3 regions of the Bacillus sp. SRL337 genome follow, and region 2 is predicted to be linked to each of the others. Evidence: riboswitches for the same ligand, from Rfam matches in the RefSeq annotation. Region 2 holds a riboswitch; each other region holds the start of a gene.
What was found. Region 2 has a riboswitch for thiamine pyrophosphate ahead of thiT (energy-coupled thiamine transporter ThiT). Riboswitches for the same ligand answer to the same signal wherever they lie in the genome.

Region 1 (6,188 bases), 250 kb from region 2:
AAGGTTGATAGGATCAGTAGGATTGGCAGGAAATTTTATTTCTACATCCAACCCCTCTTCTTTGAAATAGCCTTTATTTTTTGCTGCATAAAGATAGCTGTGTACCGCATTGGGATACCAATCCAGCATAATCGTCATTTCTTCGAGATCAGTCTCTTTGACTTCTATTGCATTCTCCTGTTGGGAGCAGCCGCTTATCACGAGAAGAAACAGACTGAGCAGGAAAAGAAGTATTTTTTTCATAAGGATTTCCTCCATTTAAAAATGATATTTTCTAACCATGTAACGAACAGAAATAACGATATTCCTGCAATGGATAAGAGGACGATCGGGGCAAAGACAGCTGCACCATTAAATTGTGTCATCATCCTGCGGCTGAAATACCCCAGTCCGGCTTCGGCTCCCAGCCATTCACCGATAGCAGCACCAATCACACTCAAGGTAACAGCTACCTTCAATCCTGCGAAAAAATACGGAAGTGCGGAGGGAATGCTCAACTCCCGCAAAATATGCCGTTCACGAGCACCCATCGTCAGCATCAGCTCCTTTAGATCCTTATTAACGGACCTCAGGCCATCAAAAGTACTGACCGTAATGGGGAAGAAGGTAATAAGAATCGTTACCGCTACCTTGCTCCAGATGGAGTAGCCAAACCAAAGGACGAATATCGGCGCCAGGGCGATGATGGGGATGGTTTGTGATGCAATCAATATCGGATAAAAAGTCCTTTCAATGGCTTTGCTGTAATTCATGGACATGGCAAGGGAAACCCCCAGAATGATAGACAAAGCCAAACCGATCAAAATGATGAAAAGAGTGGCCGGTAGGTGTTTGCCAATCAAGATTCCTTTGAGCTCCCAAAGTTCTGCAAGGATACCACCGGGAGTCGGCAGGATGAACGGTTTGTTATATGAGTTTGCTCCAATCTGCCAGACGGCCATTACAGAAACAATCATCAGACTTGAAGCAATATAATTTTTCCACTTATTCATGAAAGAGACACCAGTCTTCTTAACTCCGAAATCAGGTCAGTTTTAATCGTTTGTACGCCTGCATCTGTTAAATCCCCAAACTTTCGGGGACGGGGAAGCGGAACCTTTATTTCCTTTAGAGATGTTACGGGCATTTGGCTGAAGATCAGGATGCGGTCTGACAGGAATAGTGCTTCTTCCACATCATGGGTGATGAATAAAATCGTCTTTTCCCGCTTGGTCCATTGATCCAAGAGCCATTCCTGCATGGAGAGCCTTGTGATGGCATCCAATGCACTGAATGGTTCATCCAGAACCAGGAGGTCATTCCCGCTTGTAACAGCCCGCAAAAAGGAGACTCTTTGACGCATGCCGCCGGATAAATTATGTGGATATCTGTCTTCGTAACCTTTCAGGCCAAACTCCCCCAGCAAACCACGAGTCTGATCTTCGGCTTTTTCTTTTTGGACTCCCTGAAGCTGGAGGGGAAGAATTGCATTTTCCATCACGGTCCTCCATGGCAGCAAAAGGTCCTTCTGAGGCATATATCCCACATGTCCAAGCCGGTCCTCGATGGCTTCTCCTTTCAAAAGGATTCTGCCTTCAAGTGGTTGTTCCAAGCCGGTGATCAGCCGGAATAATGTGCTTTTGCCCGAACCGCTCGGACCGATGATCGTAACAAATTCTTTCGGTCTGATAGAAAGAGATAATCGTTCAAGTACTGGAACTGAGTGTGGTATCTTGTCTTGCGGATAAGAAAATGAAATATCCTCGAGTTGGAGCAGGCCGCTATTCATCTGTCGGCCACATCTCTTCTTTATGGACCATATCCCAAAACATGTATTCAAAACGGCTTGTGTTAAGGAAAATCTCTTCAAGGCGGTTCAATTCAGCATCGTCTTTTCCAACGGTTATTTCATTGAGCAGAGCAATAAGCCAGGTTGAAAGTGAACCAAATTCATCTGAGGAATACATCGAAACCCATTCCCCGTAAAATTCATGATTTATGGCTCCCTCCATTTTGCTTAATTCTTTTCCGATTTCCCAATAACTCCACATGCAGGGAAGAAGGGAACAAACCAAATCTGCGAGAGTGCCATTTTCAGAGACGTGCAGCATGTAGTGTGTATAAGCCAGTGTCACAGGAGAAGGCTTTGCATTTTCCAAATCATCTGCAGAGACTCCGAGCCTCTCAGTATATTGACGGTGAAGCGCCATTTCTTCATTCAGTGTGGAATCGAGCAACTTTGCAAATTTCCCCATTGTCCTAGTATCCTTCGCTTTGACAGATCCCAATGCAAACAGTTTAGAAAAGTCCTTTAAATAAACATAATCCTGCACCATGTAAAAACAGAATTTATTCTGGTCGAGTGTTCCTCGCCCGATCCCCTGAACAAAGGGGTGCTGATGGCTTTTTTGCCAGATGGGTTTTGCCTTTTCAAACAATCTGCCGGTAAACTGCATTCCTTCTCCTCCTTTAATTGACAACAAAAAAACCACTTTCAAGAAGAAAGTGGCCAGGTGCAATCTGAATATGTAAAGAGAAACACAGGCAGTAGAATCCCACTGTCTGTCATTGCATACATATGTCCGCCACTTCCCTTCGCTAGTATTACCTAGATCAGGTAGTCAGGGTTAAGACATAGAAATGTCTCTCTCAGCTTTAACGCACCCCTAGTGTTGTGAAAAATTATGAAATTATCGTATATTACATATCTATCATACATTAAATCTTTCTGCAACACTTAAAAAAATATTTATGTTCATGCAGGAATACATGAAAACATGCTGAATACATTTTTAAAATACCAAAAAGGAGGCTGTTAATTGGAAAAGATATCAATAGGACTATTGGGCCTGGGCACCGTTGGCTCAGGGGTAGTGAAGGTAATACGGAACCACCAGGATAAATTGGTTCATGGAGTCGGCTGCTCCGTGCAAATAAAGAAAATTTTAGTGAAGGATGCTGCAAAAGAGAGGGGGGGCGAAGTTGATGCTGCAATGATCACGGTACATTCCGATGAAATCATAGATGATCCGGCCATCGATGTGATCGTCGAAGTAATGGGAGGGATAGAAGAGACGCGCACGCTTCTCCTGAAAGCCCTTGGAAATAAGAAACACGTCGTCACGGCTAATAAGGATTTAATGGCGCTTCATGGTCCGGAACTATTGGAAGCGGCATCAACAAATGGATGCGATTTATTCTATGAAGCCAGTGTAGCCGGGGGGATACCGATTCTCCGGAGTGTCGTTGACGGGTTTGCTTCTGACCATATCCATAAAATCATGGGAATCGTCAACGGGACAACCAACTATATTCTCACCAAAATGAGTGACGAAGGGAAATCGTATCCGGACGCGTTAAGGGAAGCCCAGGAGCTGGGATATGCAGAAGCTGATCCAGAAGCAGATGTGGAAGGGATCGATGCAGCAAGGAAAATGGCGATTTTGTCAACCCTCGGGTTTTCTATGAATGTTGGCCTCAGGGATGTTCGTTGTAAAGGGATTGCCAGTGTAACTCAAGAGGATATCTTTTATGGAAAGCAGCTGGGATATACGATGAAGCTGATCGGAGTGGCCGAAAGAGAAAACGATAGGATTGATGTTTCAGTACAGCCGACACTGGTTTCCGATTCGCATCCGCTTGCTGCTGTCAAAAATGAGAATAATGCTGTGTATGTGTACGGAGAGGCAGTTGGAGAAACAATGTTCTTCGGACCTGGCGCCGGCAGCCTTCCTACAGCAACCGCGGTGGTATCCGATCTTGTCGGTGTCATGAGGAACATGAGGCTGGGAGTAAATGGCCATAGTGCTGCCCTTCCGCAATTCCCGAAGAAACTAAAGAAAACAGATGAAGTTTTTAAGAAGCACTTCCTCAGACTTGTGGTCGAAGATGAAGTAGGTGCGCTTGCGGAAATAACCACTTTACTTTCAACTGAAGGAATCAGTGTTGAAAAGATCTGGCAGAATCCGAAAAGAGGAAGCATCTCGGAGATTATTCTTGTCACCCATAAAGTTTCACAGAAAAGCTTTGAGGATATACTTGCTAAATTGAATGATTCCCGGGTTGTCAGGATGGTGGGGAGTTCATACAGGATTGAAGTATAACGAGGAAAACCAGTTTAAAATACTGGTTTTTTTTGTTGGTCTTAAGAAGGCCGGCAAGGGAATAGAACGGGTGAATATAAAGCCCGATTTTGTTGTGAATGACACAGTTAGGCTCTATAGAACCCAGATTATCGACAACTTTTACTCGAGAAGATTAAACGAGCAGCATATAAAAAGCGCTCTTCGAACTGATCAGAATGAACCCGAATGTAAAATTGACAAAACAAGAAAAAAACAGCAACAATAGGAAATAACAAAAAGAAAAGATGGTGGCTGAAAAAATGTTCTCTGAAGAAAGAAGAAAGTAGATTCTTGAGATGCTGGAACAGAACGGGAGAATTCTGGTGAAAGAGATGCCGTACACTTTGATGTCTCAATCGATTCCATACGAAGGGATTTATCCATCATGGAAGAAGAACAGCTGACTCATGGCGGTGCTATTCCCCTGGGTGAAGTCAGGGAAATGCCAAGAAAGAACGAGGAACGATTCGGCATAAGCACTCCATGTTTACACATTCTCTCAATTGATAAGCGATTTCCACAGAATTATTAGCACTACAGTAAAGGAAAAGTGCCTTGGGAGGTAGGGCAGCATGGCAAAATGGATGGATGCCCCTCCAAAAAACACCGTCTGGTCCGGGACGATGTATACAGCTGCCTTTGCGGCAATCCATTGTTGGCAATAGATATGTGATCGGCGGGAAGATGAAAGCTTCCGGCAATATCACTGATCCGCTTGGTGCCAAGTTCGCCGAACGCTTCCATTATGATTTGTGTTTTGCAACGGGTGGAGGACTGACCACAAGAGGATTAAGTACGGCTACCCCCGAAGCAGCGCTGTTCCATGAAGAGGTGTATGAAAATTCCCGCCGGATCATCACACTTGTCGAGCATACAAAAATGGGTGTTGATTTATTCGTCAGCATGTATCCACTTAGGAAACTGGATATCATATTAACCAATGATGGCACAACTGAAGATCAAATAAATGAATTAGAAGCTCATGGAGTTAAGGTCATAAAAGTCCCGAAGAATGGATAAGTGCTGATTCTGTGAGTGAAGTGAACGTCTGCTTCACTTTTTTGGTTCTTGTGCATCCTATAAAAATAGAGATTAAATCACTTTCAAGATGAAGCATTTGTCTTTTTCATCAACAAACAGGCAAAATTCTTTATGAGGATGAATGCCGCTGAGATCACGGATTTCCTTTGGAATATGGATAGCGCCTTTTTCAGAAATATAACGTTTATTGTTTGTGCTGTGTTGTTCAGGTTTTTTTATGACAATCGCATCTTCATCATAGCTGATTTCCGCCTGCCTCCCTGGAACCAGTCCGAACTGCTGCCTCCATTGATTAGGAAGAGTGACGTTCCCGGTCTTGCTGAAGTCCCTGCACCTGTATTTTCTATACATCTCTCTCACCTCACTTATTGTCTTAAATATCCTTATGCAGGCAGGATGAAACGTTCAATAAGGGGGACAAGAATATACGAGGTAACATAAATTGGGTGAAATGAGGTAATATAGAGGTATAAAATCACCTGAAACGACAGAGGAAGTTGACTATGGAAGAATCAAGAAAAATTGCAGGGAGAATTGCCATTGTATATGTAATAATTGGTGCATTGTGGGTTATCTTCTCTGATAGGCTTTCATTGGTGCTGGCCCATAATGATATGAGGGTTTTCATCTTTTTTCAGCAGTACAAAGGCTGGTTTTTCATATTAATGACCGGAATCCTTATCTATTTCCTTATCTTTAAGCGGGCATCGAAATTGGTGGAGTCAGCCGAAAGATTGAGAAGTAAGGAGAAACAGCTTCAAAAAAGCAATCAACATTATCAATCCCTATTTAACAATAATCCAGATGCGGTCTTCGAAATTACCCGGGATGGAAATCTGGCCGCCTTGAATCCTGAAGGAGAAGTAATTATTGGATATGATGTTCGTGAGCTTAAGGGACAGCCTTTGACCTTTCTGATTCATCCTGAAGACAGGGAAGACGCAGGTCGGATGTTCAGCAACACGATTTCAGGTAATCCGGAGAAATTCGAAATGAAAATCATCAGCAAGACTGGCAAGGAAAGGCTGCTTCGCTGTTCACTTC
Region 2 (6,188 bases):
GATTGGCTATAAAAATTAAAATAAAGAGGTGTGGTCATGGGATTTTATTATTTTATACTTTTTTTTGTGGGAATTTTTCTTATTTTAGGAGCAGGCTTCCAAGCATTTAAACATTCATTGCTTAATAAAAGGGTTCTAACTTTGGGGATTATTGGAATATTTTTAGTTGGTCTATCGCTCTTTTTATTTACACCAGGCAGTTCTAATATTATCGCTGAACTTTTGAGATTCAACTAAGGGGTGCTAACCTTCAACAAAGTGCTACGATAAAAAAAGCTCGAAGCATTATGGCTCCGAGCTTTTTTGCGGCTGATTTTACTGCTAAAGCGTCAGCTGATTCAACTGCGAATTACAGTGCAAAATGCATTACTAAATTGAATTTTGTACTTCAAAACCGAACCCGTTACTTTGTCGGGAACCGTTTTTATTTAAAGTGGAAACCTGATTTCAAATGTTGTTTTTTTGTTCGCAGAGTGAAGCGAAATTCGTCCATTATACTTATCGACGATTTGTTTGACTATATAGAGTCCTTGGCCTCTCACTTTTTTACTGTAATCGCCCTTCGTTTTTGAGGAGTATCCAGGAATGAAGATTTTTTCCTTCGCTTCTGCAGGAATAACAGGTCCGGAATTAGAGATGTTGAAGACATATTCATTCGGTTTTTCTTCACAAGACACATGTATTCTTCTTTCCGCTTTGGGCAGTTCACATGCTGCTTCCAGGGCATTATCAATCAAATTGGAAAGCAGTTTGATCAAATCAGTCGTTCGTATACGTTCAAATGAGGAATCTGCGTTATCAAACTGAATATCGATGGTCAGGTTGTGTGCCGCAAGTGATTTCGTCTGAAAAAGGACGGACAGGGCAGGGTTTTTCGATTGTATCGGCAGTTGATACAGAAGCTGTGCTTCCTCACGCATTGAATTCGAATAGTCCAAAGCTTCTTGATTCTTGCCGAGCTTCAGAAGGCCGTTCAGCACTTGAATGTGATTGGCAAAATCATGGCGCAGGGAACGAACCGATTGGATCAATGAATGGATTTCCGTTTGGTAGGTATCTTCCGTATCACCGATTTGTTTTTGCAGTTCACGATTGTACCATCTTTGAATGAGTATGAAAGCAGTAAGCAAAACAATGACCAGGATTCCGCTTAGAATAAAGCCGGGAATACTGTTTTGAATGACGGCATCATCGATCCTGTCGAGCCGGGATGTTGAGATATCGATGCTGAGGAAGCCGATTGTTTCCCCTTGGTTATTTAGAATCGGGCTTCCGGCTGATATGTATTCCCCGTAATGAGGGTCATCAATCTTTCCTGTGAAATAAGCTTTCCCCTTATAGGCACTCTGGATTTGGTCTGGGGGCACCATACAATCCATCCCGATTTCATAGTAGGGCTGGTTGTCCCTTGGGAACCCGGCAATCATGACTTTCGGGCGTGAAGACGGATCCTCAAAGGCGAGGGTATACACATACAAAGCTGCGGTATTCTGCTTCGCCTCGTAAAGCTTCTCCCTTATCCGCCAGTAGTCTTCGTTTCTTTCTGGATTCTCAAGAAACCGCTCATAGGCGGCTGTATCTATGGAGTCAGCGATGGAGTCTGCCATTTCAAGAGCATTGTTTGCCACAGAGATTTCTGCGGCTTTTTTAGCTGTGAAATATGAAACTACTATATTGATAGTAGTCAGGCAGATGAAGATGGTAACTGATAGAATGATAATGAGTTTGATCTTTCCGTTTAGTTTCACCTTTACAACCTCCTGGCCAAAAATCCTTTCTACAAAATTCTACATAAATATACAGAAGCTTACAATAGAGATTTTTCCGGCTATACGGGAACGGGAGCCTTACCAAAGAAAGAGGCGGTTCCCTTTGACTGTCTGAGGGAAACCGCCAGCTTTGTCAGTATCCTTGAGGATAATTAGGAGTTTGATAGGGATAGGGGTAGGAATATGGGTAGGGATAAGGGTATGGGACAGGGACTGGGTAAGGACCTGGAGAGACAGCGGCTCCTACCGCGAGACCAGTAAGGGCACCTGCTCCGAAACCAGGTTTATAGCCCCAGCCAGGACCTGGATTATAACCGCCCCCGCCGTGATGCCAGGTTGCATGACCGCTGCCATGCCCCCAGCTTGCGTGTCCGCCGCCATGAACAGGTCTTTGAAACTGAAAAGGTGATGAATACATGTTTTATCTCCTCCTGATAAGCATTTCAATATCCTATGCACTTGTATGGGCAGATGCCTGTGAAATTTTTAAGTTTAGGGGAAATAGTAAGTACGGGGATATTCATATTAGAGAACAAGGACCCCTGCAGAATCGGGCAGGGATTGCAGGGGAGAATCAATATTATCCTGTTATTCTAATTAGGAAGGGGAGGTCATTTTGTGGATCCGCTAAAAAACTTGAATAAGGCAATGAGCTATATTGAAGAACATCTTGATGGGGAAGTGACCCTGAAGGAGGCTGCAAGGCACGCACTTTGTTCGGAGTATCATTTTCAACGGATGTTTTCCTACCTATCCGGTTACACGTTGGCAGAGTATATCCGGAGGAGGCGTCTGACATGTGCCGCAGCCGAATTGCGTGACAAAGAGTTGAGAGTGATGGATACCGCTTTGAAATATGGTTACCAGTCTCCTGATGCATTTACGCGGGCGTTTAAGGAGTACCATGGAATAACACCTTCTGAAGCAAGAGGAAATGGTATACCTTTAAAAGCTTTTCCGAAAATGACCTTCCGATTGACAGTAGATGGAGGGGTAGAAATGAATTATCGATTGGAAGAAAAAGAGTCATTCAGGATTGCAGGGATCAAGAAAAGAGTGCCCATTGTTTTTGAGGGAGTCAACCCTGAAATAGAAAAAATGTGGAGGAGCCTGGATGGCGGTATGATCAAAGAGATGAAGCAATTATCCAACATGGATCCTTCAGGCATCATCAGTGCTTCCGGGAATTTTTCGGAAGGAAGGATGGAAGAAAAGGGAGAGCTGGACCACTATATAGGGGCAGCGACTACCAGGGAGTGTCCGGAGCATTGGGCTCAGTTGGAGGTTCCGGCATTGACCTGGGCTGTGTTCGAAGTAGAAGGACCGTTCCCTGATACCCTTCAAAATGTATGGGGAAGGATCTATTCGGAGTGGTTTCCCTCTGCATCCTATGAACAAGCAGAAGGGCCGGAAATCGTATGGAATGAACAGAAGGACATCAGCTTGCCAGATTTCAGGAGTGAAATCTGGATACCTGTCAGTAAAAAGGAATAGGAAAGCCGAAAGACGGTACCCCTGATTTAAAGGATACCGTCTTTCTTTATGATGCTTTACGATCTACATTTAGGGCTGTATCGTTCGTTTTTAGTAACCTCGGAAGACTTCCGGCAAGCAGGACCAGCACAATGGAACAGAAAATGATGGCGCCGAGTACGGTTGTTCCGTTGGCTATAAACGAGTACATGACAGCTGATTGGCCCTCTGGCGCGCTTTCACCCCAGAAAATAAAGCCAGCGACGAAATGCCAGAAGTAACGGGCAATGCTGCCGACGACAATGCCTGTGATGACCCATGCCAGCAGTTTTTTCCTGTCGCCAGTTTGCAGCGTTTTCTGGATTGGGCGGTACAGAAGACCTGCAAATCCGACAAATGTGAAGGCTACAAAGTATTCAATCGCAAACTGAAGCGGCGTAAGAAAATAAATATCTCCAAGCACCACTTGCAACAGGCCCCAGAGAAATCCGGATACCAATCCGACCCTCAGTCCCCATCTGAATGCCACGATGAAAATCGGCACCATGGCAAAGGAAATTGAAATTGCAGGTGACAGCCGGATGGAGGGGAGCAAATCCAGAATCACAGCAAGCGCTGCAAAAACAGATGCCTCCATCATTGGTAATAACTTCATTTTTGACATAAAAAAATCCCCCTTCATCCTAGTTGAAATACGGCAACCATAAGGGAGAACATGTAAGGCGGACAGACATCAGGCGCCCATCCGGTCCACATCCCTGCGCTAGCATTAACTAACAGGTTCAAAGGGTCAGAACAATCATTGTTCACTCTCAGCAATCCGCTCCCCTTGTGGTTAACGTACTATGAAATTGTCAATTCCCATTATATAGAGGAAAAGGAAAAAGATAAAGGGTTTTTGTTTGGGTGTATTCAAAAAGATTGCTGCTTTTACAGTAGTTTTTTGTTTGATCCGAAAGGTGTGTGAATTCGTGCGGGGCTAGCGGGACTGGTGAGGCCAGGGGTACGTGCCCGCCGGAACGTACCCCCACACGCCTCCGGAGTCGCACAGCTGGAGCGAAAATCACCTAAACTCATCCCTCAGACGCACCCTCCGAATCCTCCCGTTTCATACCCAGCCCCCGCCATCCTCACATTCCTGTCCTGATTATTATGACTCCATACCCTGTACCCTCCATTAAATAAAAGGACCTTTTGTACAGATTGCTGCTATTAGAATATCAGTCGGACTCTGACGTGGATTCGGACTGAAACAGCCAGGATCAGGGGGGGCGGGTAGTGAGAGTGGGATCCAGATAAAAGAAGTAAGCCTTATTTCTGGAAAAAACTATTTAAATGAAATTCACGGAAATCGTTTCAATTCCCGTTAAAAAGGTAAATGTACTAGAAATACCGTCATTACGTTAGGAGAGATAACTATGCAAAGAGTCCAAGCCCATTTTAGGAATGAGAACGAAGCAGAGGATGCCAAAGCCAGCCTGCAAACATTGAGGGTGCGGGATGTACTGGTGGAAAGGGTTCCTGAAACGAACAGAAATCTGTGGGACTTGATTAGGGACACGTTCAGCAGGGAAGGCGCTTTTAACGAAGATCACCATGAACCGCATGTAGTTGAATTCCAGGTGGAAGAAGAAGATTATCCGCTGGCGAAAGATGTTATCAAGAAAAATAACGGGTATATTCAATAAAATCACCCAAAACACGCTTCCTCAGTCTAAAAGGAAGCGTGTTTATTTATTCGAGTCTTCTTATTAGCTGTTATGGACAGGGTCAGAATGATAGGATCTATTTTCATTGAACACTGAATTGTCGAGATACTTATGAAAGAACCATTCTCCTGCTGCCAGAACGATCGCTGAAATAAGGGAAGCCAGGACGACATTTTGGTCTGGAAACATGGCTGTTCCCATAAACCATAGGATAATAAAAGCCAGTCCGGCATCGGCTAGCGCTGCAACGGTATTCCGTTTCTTCTGTTCACCGTTCAACCGCTTGAATACCATTAAATCTCCTAATATATATGCTCCCAATGTCAATACAACACTGACGATAAGCATGTCAGAAACCTCGATTCCAAAAATCCCAGTAAGAATAACTCCTAACACAACGGCAATCATGACGAATTTAAGGGCTATTGCTTTCAAGTGCTCCAAGTTGATTCCTCCTTTATAAGATTTAGTCTTTATATACCCGGAGGGAATTTTTTTCATTCCATATTGGCCATTCTAATTCTTGGCAGATATCCAAAGGTTTTTACCTAAAAAGATTAATATGTGCGGTTGTCCGATTACTGTAAAGCATCACTTCGAATTAACTACTAATGAGGGAATCAATATAAGAAAGGAGAAATTGCCGTGATGCTGGGATCCGATAATGAGCAATGGAGTCATAATCAACAAGCCGATTGCGCAAGCGAAGAGAGCAAGGGGTGTATAAGGAGAGTTGAAAGAAAGGTTCGTGTAGAGGCTGAAGTCATCATTAAACCTAGAGTAGTCGTGGTTGACCCCGACCTGGGCAACGAATGCTGTGAAAAGGCGGAAATGATATCTTGTAAAAAAGATGAATATACATTCGTAGTCAGCCAGGACCTCTGCTTGAATATACCACTTCGTTTTGATGCAGAGGTTGAAGTGAGGAATCAAGGAATCCAATATAATCCAAAAGAGAGAGAGACTCAGCCGGTGGAAACAGTTGAACATGAAAAGAAAAGACGCAAGCCGGACATCGATCCGGGATGGATGATTGATTAAGGAGAAAAATAGGAGCCTGTAAATTGTAAATTGATAGATTTGTTTAGTACAACCCTTGCTGCTAATGAATCAACTAGTAGTGAGGGTATCTGCGATAAGTGAGGATGAGGTTATCTTTTACTATGACTGCAAAAAAACCCTCTTCACCTGTTGCTTTTAGTCCTCAAAAATTGAATTTTTGGAGGATGTAACTTAT
Region 3 (6,188 bases), 1.3 Mb from region 2:
ACCATACACCCAGGGAATCCTGTACTTTTGAGATATGTCATTAATAACCATCCTGGTATCAAAGTTATCTGTAGCATCAACAATGACATCAACGCCATCTTGGAGTCTTTCGAGTTCCTGCACTCCTGCATCACCAATAATGGCTTCGACCTTAACTTCAGAGTTGATCATCGTTAACCGCTGCTTAGCAGCTGCTGCTTTTGGCATTTTCTCAGCAGCGTCCTGTTCGGTAAAAAGCTGCTGGCGTTGTAAATTGCTCCATTCCACATAGTCTCTGTCAATGATCGTCACCTTGCCGACACCAGCCCTTACCAGAGCCTCGGCATTCCCGCTTCCAAGGGCACCAGCCCCCACAATTAGAACATGCTTTCGCGAGAGTTTGTGCTGGCCTTCCTTCCCGATTCCGCTGAATAGTTCCTGTCTTGAGTAACGGTCATTCACACGTGCTCATTCCTTCCAGTGGACTGCTGGCCGTGGCATAACGTTTTCTAGGGATTCTTCCAGCTTCAAATCCCAGTCTTCCTGCCTTGATGGCGAGTTTCATGGCTTCTGCCATTTTTACGGGGTCTTTGGCAGCCGATACAGCTGTGTTCAGCAAAACACCATCTGCTCCCAGTTCCATGGCATATGCTGCATCCGCCGGTGATCCGATTCCTGCATCCACAATGACAGGAACCTCGGCTTGTTCGATGATAAAACTCAGGTTCAGCGGGTTGATGATCCCTTGTCCGGAACCGATAGGCGATGCCCCCGGCATGATGGCATGAACGCCAAGCTCCTGCAGCCTCTTGGCAAGAAGGACGTCATCGGAGGTGTAAGGAAGAACGGTAAAGCCTTCTTTTAAAAGTGCCTCTGATGCTTTCAACGTTTCCAAAGGATCAGGCAGCAGTGTGTTGAAATCGCCAATGACTTCCACCTTGATCATGTCGCAAAGCCCTGAGGCTCTAGCCAACCGGGCAGTCCGTACAGCTTCCTCGGCTGTTTTTGCTCCTGCTGTATTAGGCAGCAGGGTATACTTTTCTACCTCCAGCTTTTCTAAAAAGTTCGGCTGGTTTGGTTCGAAAATATTCATCCTCCGAACGGAAAATGTCAGTACCTCTGTTTCAGAAACATCCACCGCTTTCTTTTGGGTATCCATGTCCGGATATTTTCCAGTGCCTAACAGTAATCGTGATTGAAATTCATAAGTACCAATTTTCAACATATCATCCGCCTCCTACAAAATGTACGATTTCTACAACATCGCCATTGGCAAGCTTTACTTCTGCATGCTTGCCTTTTTCAAGGATCACTCTGTTCAGTTCAACGATGGCAGCCTTTTTATTCAATTGAAAATGGGTAAGCAGGTCTGCAACGGTTGCTACATCGTCATCCACTCGGACTTCATCGTTATTTATGATCAAGTTCACAAGATACCCCTCCTAAAATGCAGTCAATGTTCTTCGCTCTAGTTTAAAAGAATCATAGAGCGATCGTTCGTCTTCAGTCACTTTGTTATCAATCATATCGGACACCATCTTTCCGGTTATCGGACTGAGCAAGATCCCGTTTCTATAATGTCCTGCCGCCATGAAAAGTCCCTTATGTTCCGGATCGATTCCAATGTAAGGCAAGCCATCTCCCGTCTGCGGCCTGATTCCGGCCCAGGCATTGTTCCATTTGGCTTCCTTTATTTCGGGAAGCAGTGAAACGGCCTTTTCTGCCAACCGGGAAATTCCTTTCAGAGAAACTGATTTGTCCATACTGTACGGATAAGTGGTTGCACCTATGATGAGCCTGCCGTCTTTTTTGGGTACGACATAGCAGCCCTGGTCTGAAAAAATCGTTGAACTGATAAGCGGCATGGCTGGTATGACAGAAAAACATTCCCCTTTCACTGGAATAAGATCAAGGAAGATTCCATTTCTCTTCATCAGCTTTCCTGCCCATGCACCGGATGCGACGACGACAGTTTCGGCAAAAAATTTTCCTTGAGGGGTTTGGACGCCATCCACACGTTTGCCGGTCGATAAGATTTCTTCTACTTCACAGTAGGAAATGGAATCAGCACCATGAGCTGCTGCTCCTTGAAAGAAAGCCATTGATAGCTGAGGAGCCATTACCTGCCCGTCATTGGGAATGTCCATTGCCCCCTCGAAATCTTGTGATAGAGCTGGTTCTTTTTGAAGAAGTTCTTCAGTATCCAGCCATTTCACATCCGGATCCCAATCAGTGTGATACTGAACCTGCCTTTTTAATTCAGGAATTTCATCTTTTGTTTGAGCGACCTTCAGCATTCCCCGATTGATATATCCGGTATGGATACCAGTGAGCTCCTCCAACTCATTGATTATTTGGGGAAACATCCCCCTGCTCTTGAGTGCAAGCTTTAGCATCGCATCATTTTTATCAATCTCTGCCTGCGCCCCTAACATTCCGGCAGCCGCACGGGAAGCTTCCATTCCGAATTCATTTTTATCAATGATCAAGACGTTCTTTCCACTTTTGGCCTGCTGATAGGCGATGGAGCTGCCAATGATTCCTCCTCCCACCACAATTACGTCATAGGTGTTATTCATCTACTATCATCTCCAATCGGGTTTGATAATCCTTTGCTGCCACAATGGGATCTTCAGCACTAAAGATTCCTGACATTACAGCGATACCTGCACAGCCATGTTTAATAACTTCCCTGGCATTGGATGGCCGAATTCCTCCGATGGCTATAAGGGGGATCGATACGTGTGCAGCGATACTGGTGAACTCAGCGGCTCCTCTTGATGGTATCCCTTCTTTTGAGTCGGTTTGAAAAATATGACCATAGACAAGATAATCAGCTCCTTCTTCTACTGCCTGAAAAGCTTCGGTAAGAGTATGTATCGATTTTCCGACTGACAGTTCTGGAAAGGAGCGTTTAACGGCCGGTACCGGCAGGCTGTGATACCCAAGCTGTATATTCTGAATTCCCAGCGCTGCTGCTGCATCAACCCGATTATTCACGACAAGTTTTTCTGTCGGTATCCCGGTTTCAATCAGTCTCTTGCCTAATTCAAAAATTTGGTTTGCTGTTTTGTCATGCTCCCGGATATGTATGGCATCCACGTAGGGACAGATGTCCAGACAGATCGATGCTGTTTCTTCAATCGTGTTCCTTCCGTTAGTAATGGCATGGAGAACAGGTTTTTTCATAGATAACTCCTTACTAAAAATGTGGGCAAATATAAAAAGCCGCCTCCCGGAATACACGGGAAGGCGGCTTGACTGACAAACTTGTAAAATGGCAATCAATTTCTGCACACACTTCCCTCCGCTAGTATGAACTAGATCAGGTTCTAAGGGTCTTAAAGTACACTTTAATCTCAGCCTTTAAAAGGCTCCCCCAGTGAATTCGGTTCGGCTATTTATTTATATGCATTCTACCATATGAAAATGAAATTTCAAACAATTAATCGGGTAAATTCATTCTACAAAAAAATACTTCGAATTCGAGACATATTGTTTGCATATTTGTATATAGAAATTATAATGAATGTATAATGTTTAATAGTTATATTTTACTATATAGGAGGAATTGAAATGAGCATTTACGACTATTCAGCTTTGGGGATGAACGGAGAGGAAAAAACACTTGAAGATTATAAAGGCAACGTTGTACTAATTGTCAATACAGCTGGGAGATGCGGGTTCACCTATCAGTATGAAGATCTGCAAAAGCTGTATGACCGCTATAAGGACAAAGGATTTGTCATCCTGGGTTTCCCATGCAATCAGTTTGATAATCAGGAACCCGGCTCCAATGAACAAATTCAGAATAGCTGCCTGTTGAACTATGGAGTGAACTTTCCATTATTCCAAAAAATTGATGTGCGCGATGAAAAGATGCATCCGCTGTTTAACTATCTGACACATCAGAAACCATTTGAAGGGTTCAACAAATTTCACCCTGTTGCTAAAATTCTGATCCCCCTTCTAAATGCCAAGCATCCAGAATACCTTACCGATGATTATTCTATCAAATGGAACTTCACCAAGTTCCTGATTGACAGCAACGGAGAAGTAGTAAAACGGTTTGAATGCACAACCGATCCCATCGATATGGAACAAGATATTGAGAACCTCCTGGCATCTGAGACAGTATAAAGGAAAACAGCAAAAGGACAAGCCGCAGGGCTTGTCCTTTTGTATGTGGCGGGTCTCCGGCCATTTTATTAAAGCGTAGATAGGCAGGCATAGAATAGTTTAAAGGTCTTTATTTGCTAATCTTCCATGTTGCATATGAGTATACATATCTCGCCTTTGGGAAAATTTGATCGATCAGCCATGAACTAGTGATGCTCTAAGGGTGTTAATGCCATTTTCTGTATAAGCTTTTAAACACGTCAACATATAGACCCATCCTTCCTTTTGTGCAAGCATTATTTCCAATTCTGCAGGATCATCGTTAAATCCGGATTCTGTCACTTTGATGATGGTGGATTCATTCTTCTGTTCAGTCAGGGTAATACTAACAGTTGTAGGATGCTTTGGGTCTCCCCAGGTGAATACAATATTATATGGCTCTTGAATTTCCAATACTTTAACTGCACCTTCGGCATTGTATTCATCGTATCTCCATGTAATGATTTTTCCCTCTGCTAATCTATCCGTTCCTGAAGAAAACCAATAATTAGACATCTGTTCAGGGTTGACAATTGCTTCGAACACCTCCGTTATCGGCCGGTGGATTTTAATTCCTGATGTTACACTTCTTTCCATTTTTCTTCACTCCTTTTTAATTTTAATCCGTTTCTTTCTGAAAATTCCCTTGATGCATCGTTCTTGATTCCATGACTCCATAACCGTGGAAAGAGATCATCCCTTTCATGGATTGAATATGATGCCCTTCTCACACCATTTGGTCTAATTAAGTCCAGAATGCACCAAATGGTAGAGGCTAAGGCGGAATTTTGTCCTATTATCTCAGGGATTGCACCAAATATGATGGCCACCTCACATAATTTGGTCGAATTAAGTCCGGATTGCACCAAATATGATGCCCACACAACGCTTGAGATGCTGAATCCATTCTCCTTCTTTGTTGAGAAGGAAAAAACGAAAGTATGTATGATTCAGCGATTTCTATGAGACTCTTTAACAACAGAATGACAATTTCAATTTCTCCTTAACTATGCTGTGATGTGGACCTATGACCAGGTGGTGTTTGCTCACTTGGAGAAGGATACCAAGAACGGACTCAATAGAGATTTCCCTTTCTTGGCACGACATTTGATAGGTTTTCGCCTTTAATTAATGGTCCCAACTGCCTGGATGCCGCTGCTGCGGCATGTACAGGTACCTGTTTACTCGTAATACAACTCCGTCCAAAAGGGCACTTAGTACTCTTCTACATCGGCATCACCAATTCCTTTGATAGTCTCTTAAATGGCAGGCGGATATTACCAACGCTTCATGTTCTTTATTTCTGGTAAACTTCTAATGGAAAAGTCAACAGGAGGCTTACATCTATGAAAAAACTTTTACCGCTGATGTCACTGGTGATTGCATTTACATTCGCCGGCGGATTTTACACAGGGATTTCTTATAAAAGCACCAACTCTGCTCAAACAGATTCTTACATTCATTTTACTAGAGCAGCAGAAATAAATTTATCGAAGAAAGAGCTTCCTGAGAAAGCTGCTGAGCCTTCAAAGGTATTAATCGGTTATGTACAGGATTATCAGGATCCCCAGAAGACGGATTATTCAAGGCTGTCACATGTGATTTTTTCCTTTGCCCACCCTTCTCGAACCGGTGAGGTTAAGATGAATGGTGATCATGCACTGGAAAACCTGCGCGAAACTGTGAAACTTGCTCATAAACAAAATACAAAGGTCCTGCTTGCTGTCGGCGGCTGGTTTCATATGAATGGCGGGGAATCTTATCCTTACTTCAAGGAAGCGGTATCGAGTGAAGAAAATAGAAAGAAGCTCGCAGGCGAATTGGCTGAGATCGTTCAGCAGGAGAACTTGGATGGGGTCGACATAGACTTTGAACACCCCCGTTCCGAGGAGGATGCTGAATGCTTGGCAGCGTTTATAAAAATAGTAAACGCAGAACTTAAAGAGATGGAAAAAGAGATTTCCATAGCCGTCTATTCAAAAGTCGACAGCGTGACGGGACAGGAAAACAAATCAGTCATTTTCCTGCCATCGATGTTTACTAACGTTGAT

Region 1: linked by a shared signal. The riboswitch ahead of tenA (thiaminase II) and the one ahead of thiT (energy-coupled thiamine transporter ThiT) in region 2 are both predicted to bind thiamine pyrophosphate.
Region 3: linked by a shared signal. The riboswitch ahead of tenI (thiazole tautomerase TenI) and the one ahead of thiT (energy-coupled thiamine transporter ThiT) in region 2 are both predicted to bind thiamine pyrophosphate.

The regions. Positions count from the first base shown of each region.
Region 1 covers NZ_OZ481793.1:982,495-988,682, forward strand. The annotation lists gene AC4E8A_RS04775 (ABC transporter substrate-binding protein) at 1-243, opposite strand, end outside; gene AC4E8A_RS04780 (ABC transporter permease) at 240-992, opposite strand; gene AC4E8A_RS04785 (ABC transporter ATP-binding protein) at 989-1,768, opposite strand; gene tenA (thiaminase II) at 1,761-2,435, opposite strand; TPP riboswitch at 2,553-2,657, opposite strand; gene AC4E8A_RS04795 (homoserine dehydrogenase) at 2,799-4,082, shown strand; gene AC4E8A_RS04800 (hypothetical protein) at 4,072-4,329, shown strand; gene AC4E8A_RS04805 (hypothetical protein) at 4,489-4,635, shown strand; gene AC4E8A_RS04810 (DeoR/GlpR family DNA-binding transcription regulator) at 4,659-5,123, shown strand; gene AC4E8A_RS04815 (hypothetical protein) at 5,196-5,495, opposite strand; gene AC4E8A_RS04820 (ATP-binding protein) at 5,648-6,188, shown strand, end outside.
Region 2 covers NZ_OZ481793.1:737,023-743,210, forward strand. The annotation lists gene AC4E8A_RS03610 (hypothetical protein) at 37-237, shown strand; gene AC4E8A_RS03615 (sensor histidine kinase) at 429-1,748, opposite strand; gene AC4E8A_RS03620 (hypothetical protein) at 1,903-2,187, opposite strand; gene AC4E8A_RS03625 (hypothetical protein) at 2,186-2,413, shown strand; gene AC4E8A_RS03630 (AraC family transcriptional regulator) at 2,388-3,263, shown strand; gene thiT (energy-coupled thiamine transporter ThiT) at 3,310-3,906, opposite strand; TPP riboswitch at 3,981-4,082, opposite strand; gene AC4E8A_RS03640 (hypothetical protein) at 4,661-4,930, shown strand; gene AC4E8A_RS03645 (DUF2512 family protein) at 4,994-5,395, opposite strand; gene AC4E8A_RS03650 (hypothetical protein) at 5,597-5,992, shown strand; gene AC4E8A_RS03655 (hypothetical protein) at 6,187-6,188, shown strand, end outside.
Region 3 covers NZ_OZ481793.1:2,076,244-2,082,431, forward strand. The annotation lists gene AC4E8A_RS10250 (thiazole biosynthesis adenylyltransferase ThiF) at 1-441, opposite strand, end outside; gene AC4E8A_RS10255 (thiazole synthase) at 434-1,204, opposite strand; gene thiS (sulfur carrier protein ThiS) at 1,206-1,409, opposite strand; gene thiO (glycine oxidase ThiO) at 1,422-2,558, opposite strand; gene tenI (thiazole tautomerase TenI) at 2,551-3,168, opposite strand; TPP riboswitch at 3,265-3,370, opposite strand; gene AC4E8A_RS10275 (glutathione peroxidase) at 3,556-4,119, shown strand; gene AC4E8A_RS10280 (SRPBCC family protein) at 4,294-4,734, opposite strand; gene AC4E8A_RS10285 (glycoside hydrolase family 18 protein) at 5,484-6,188, shown strand, end outside.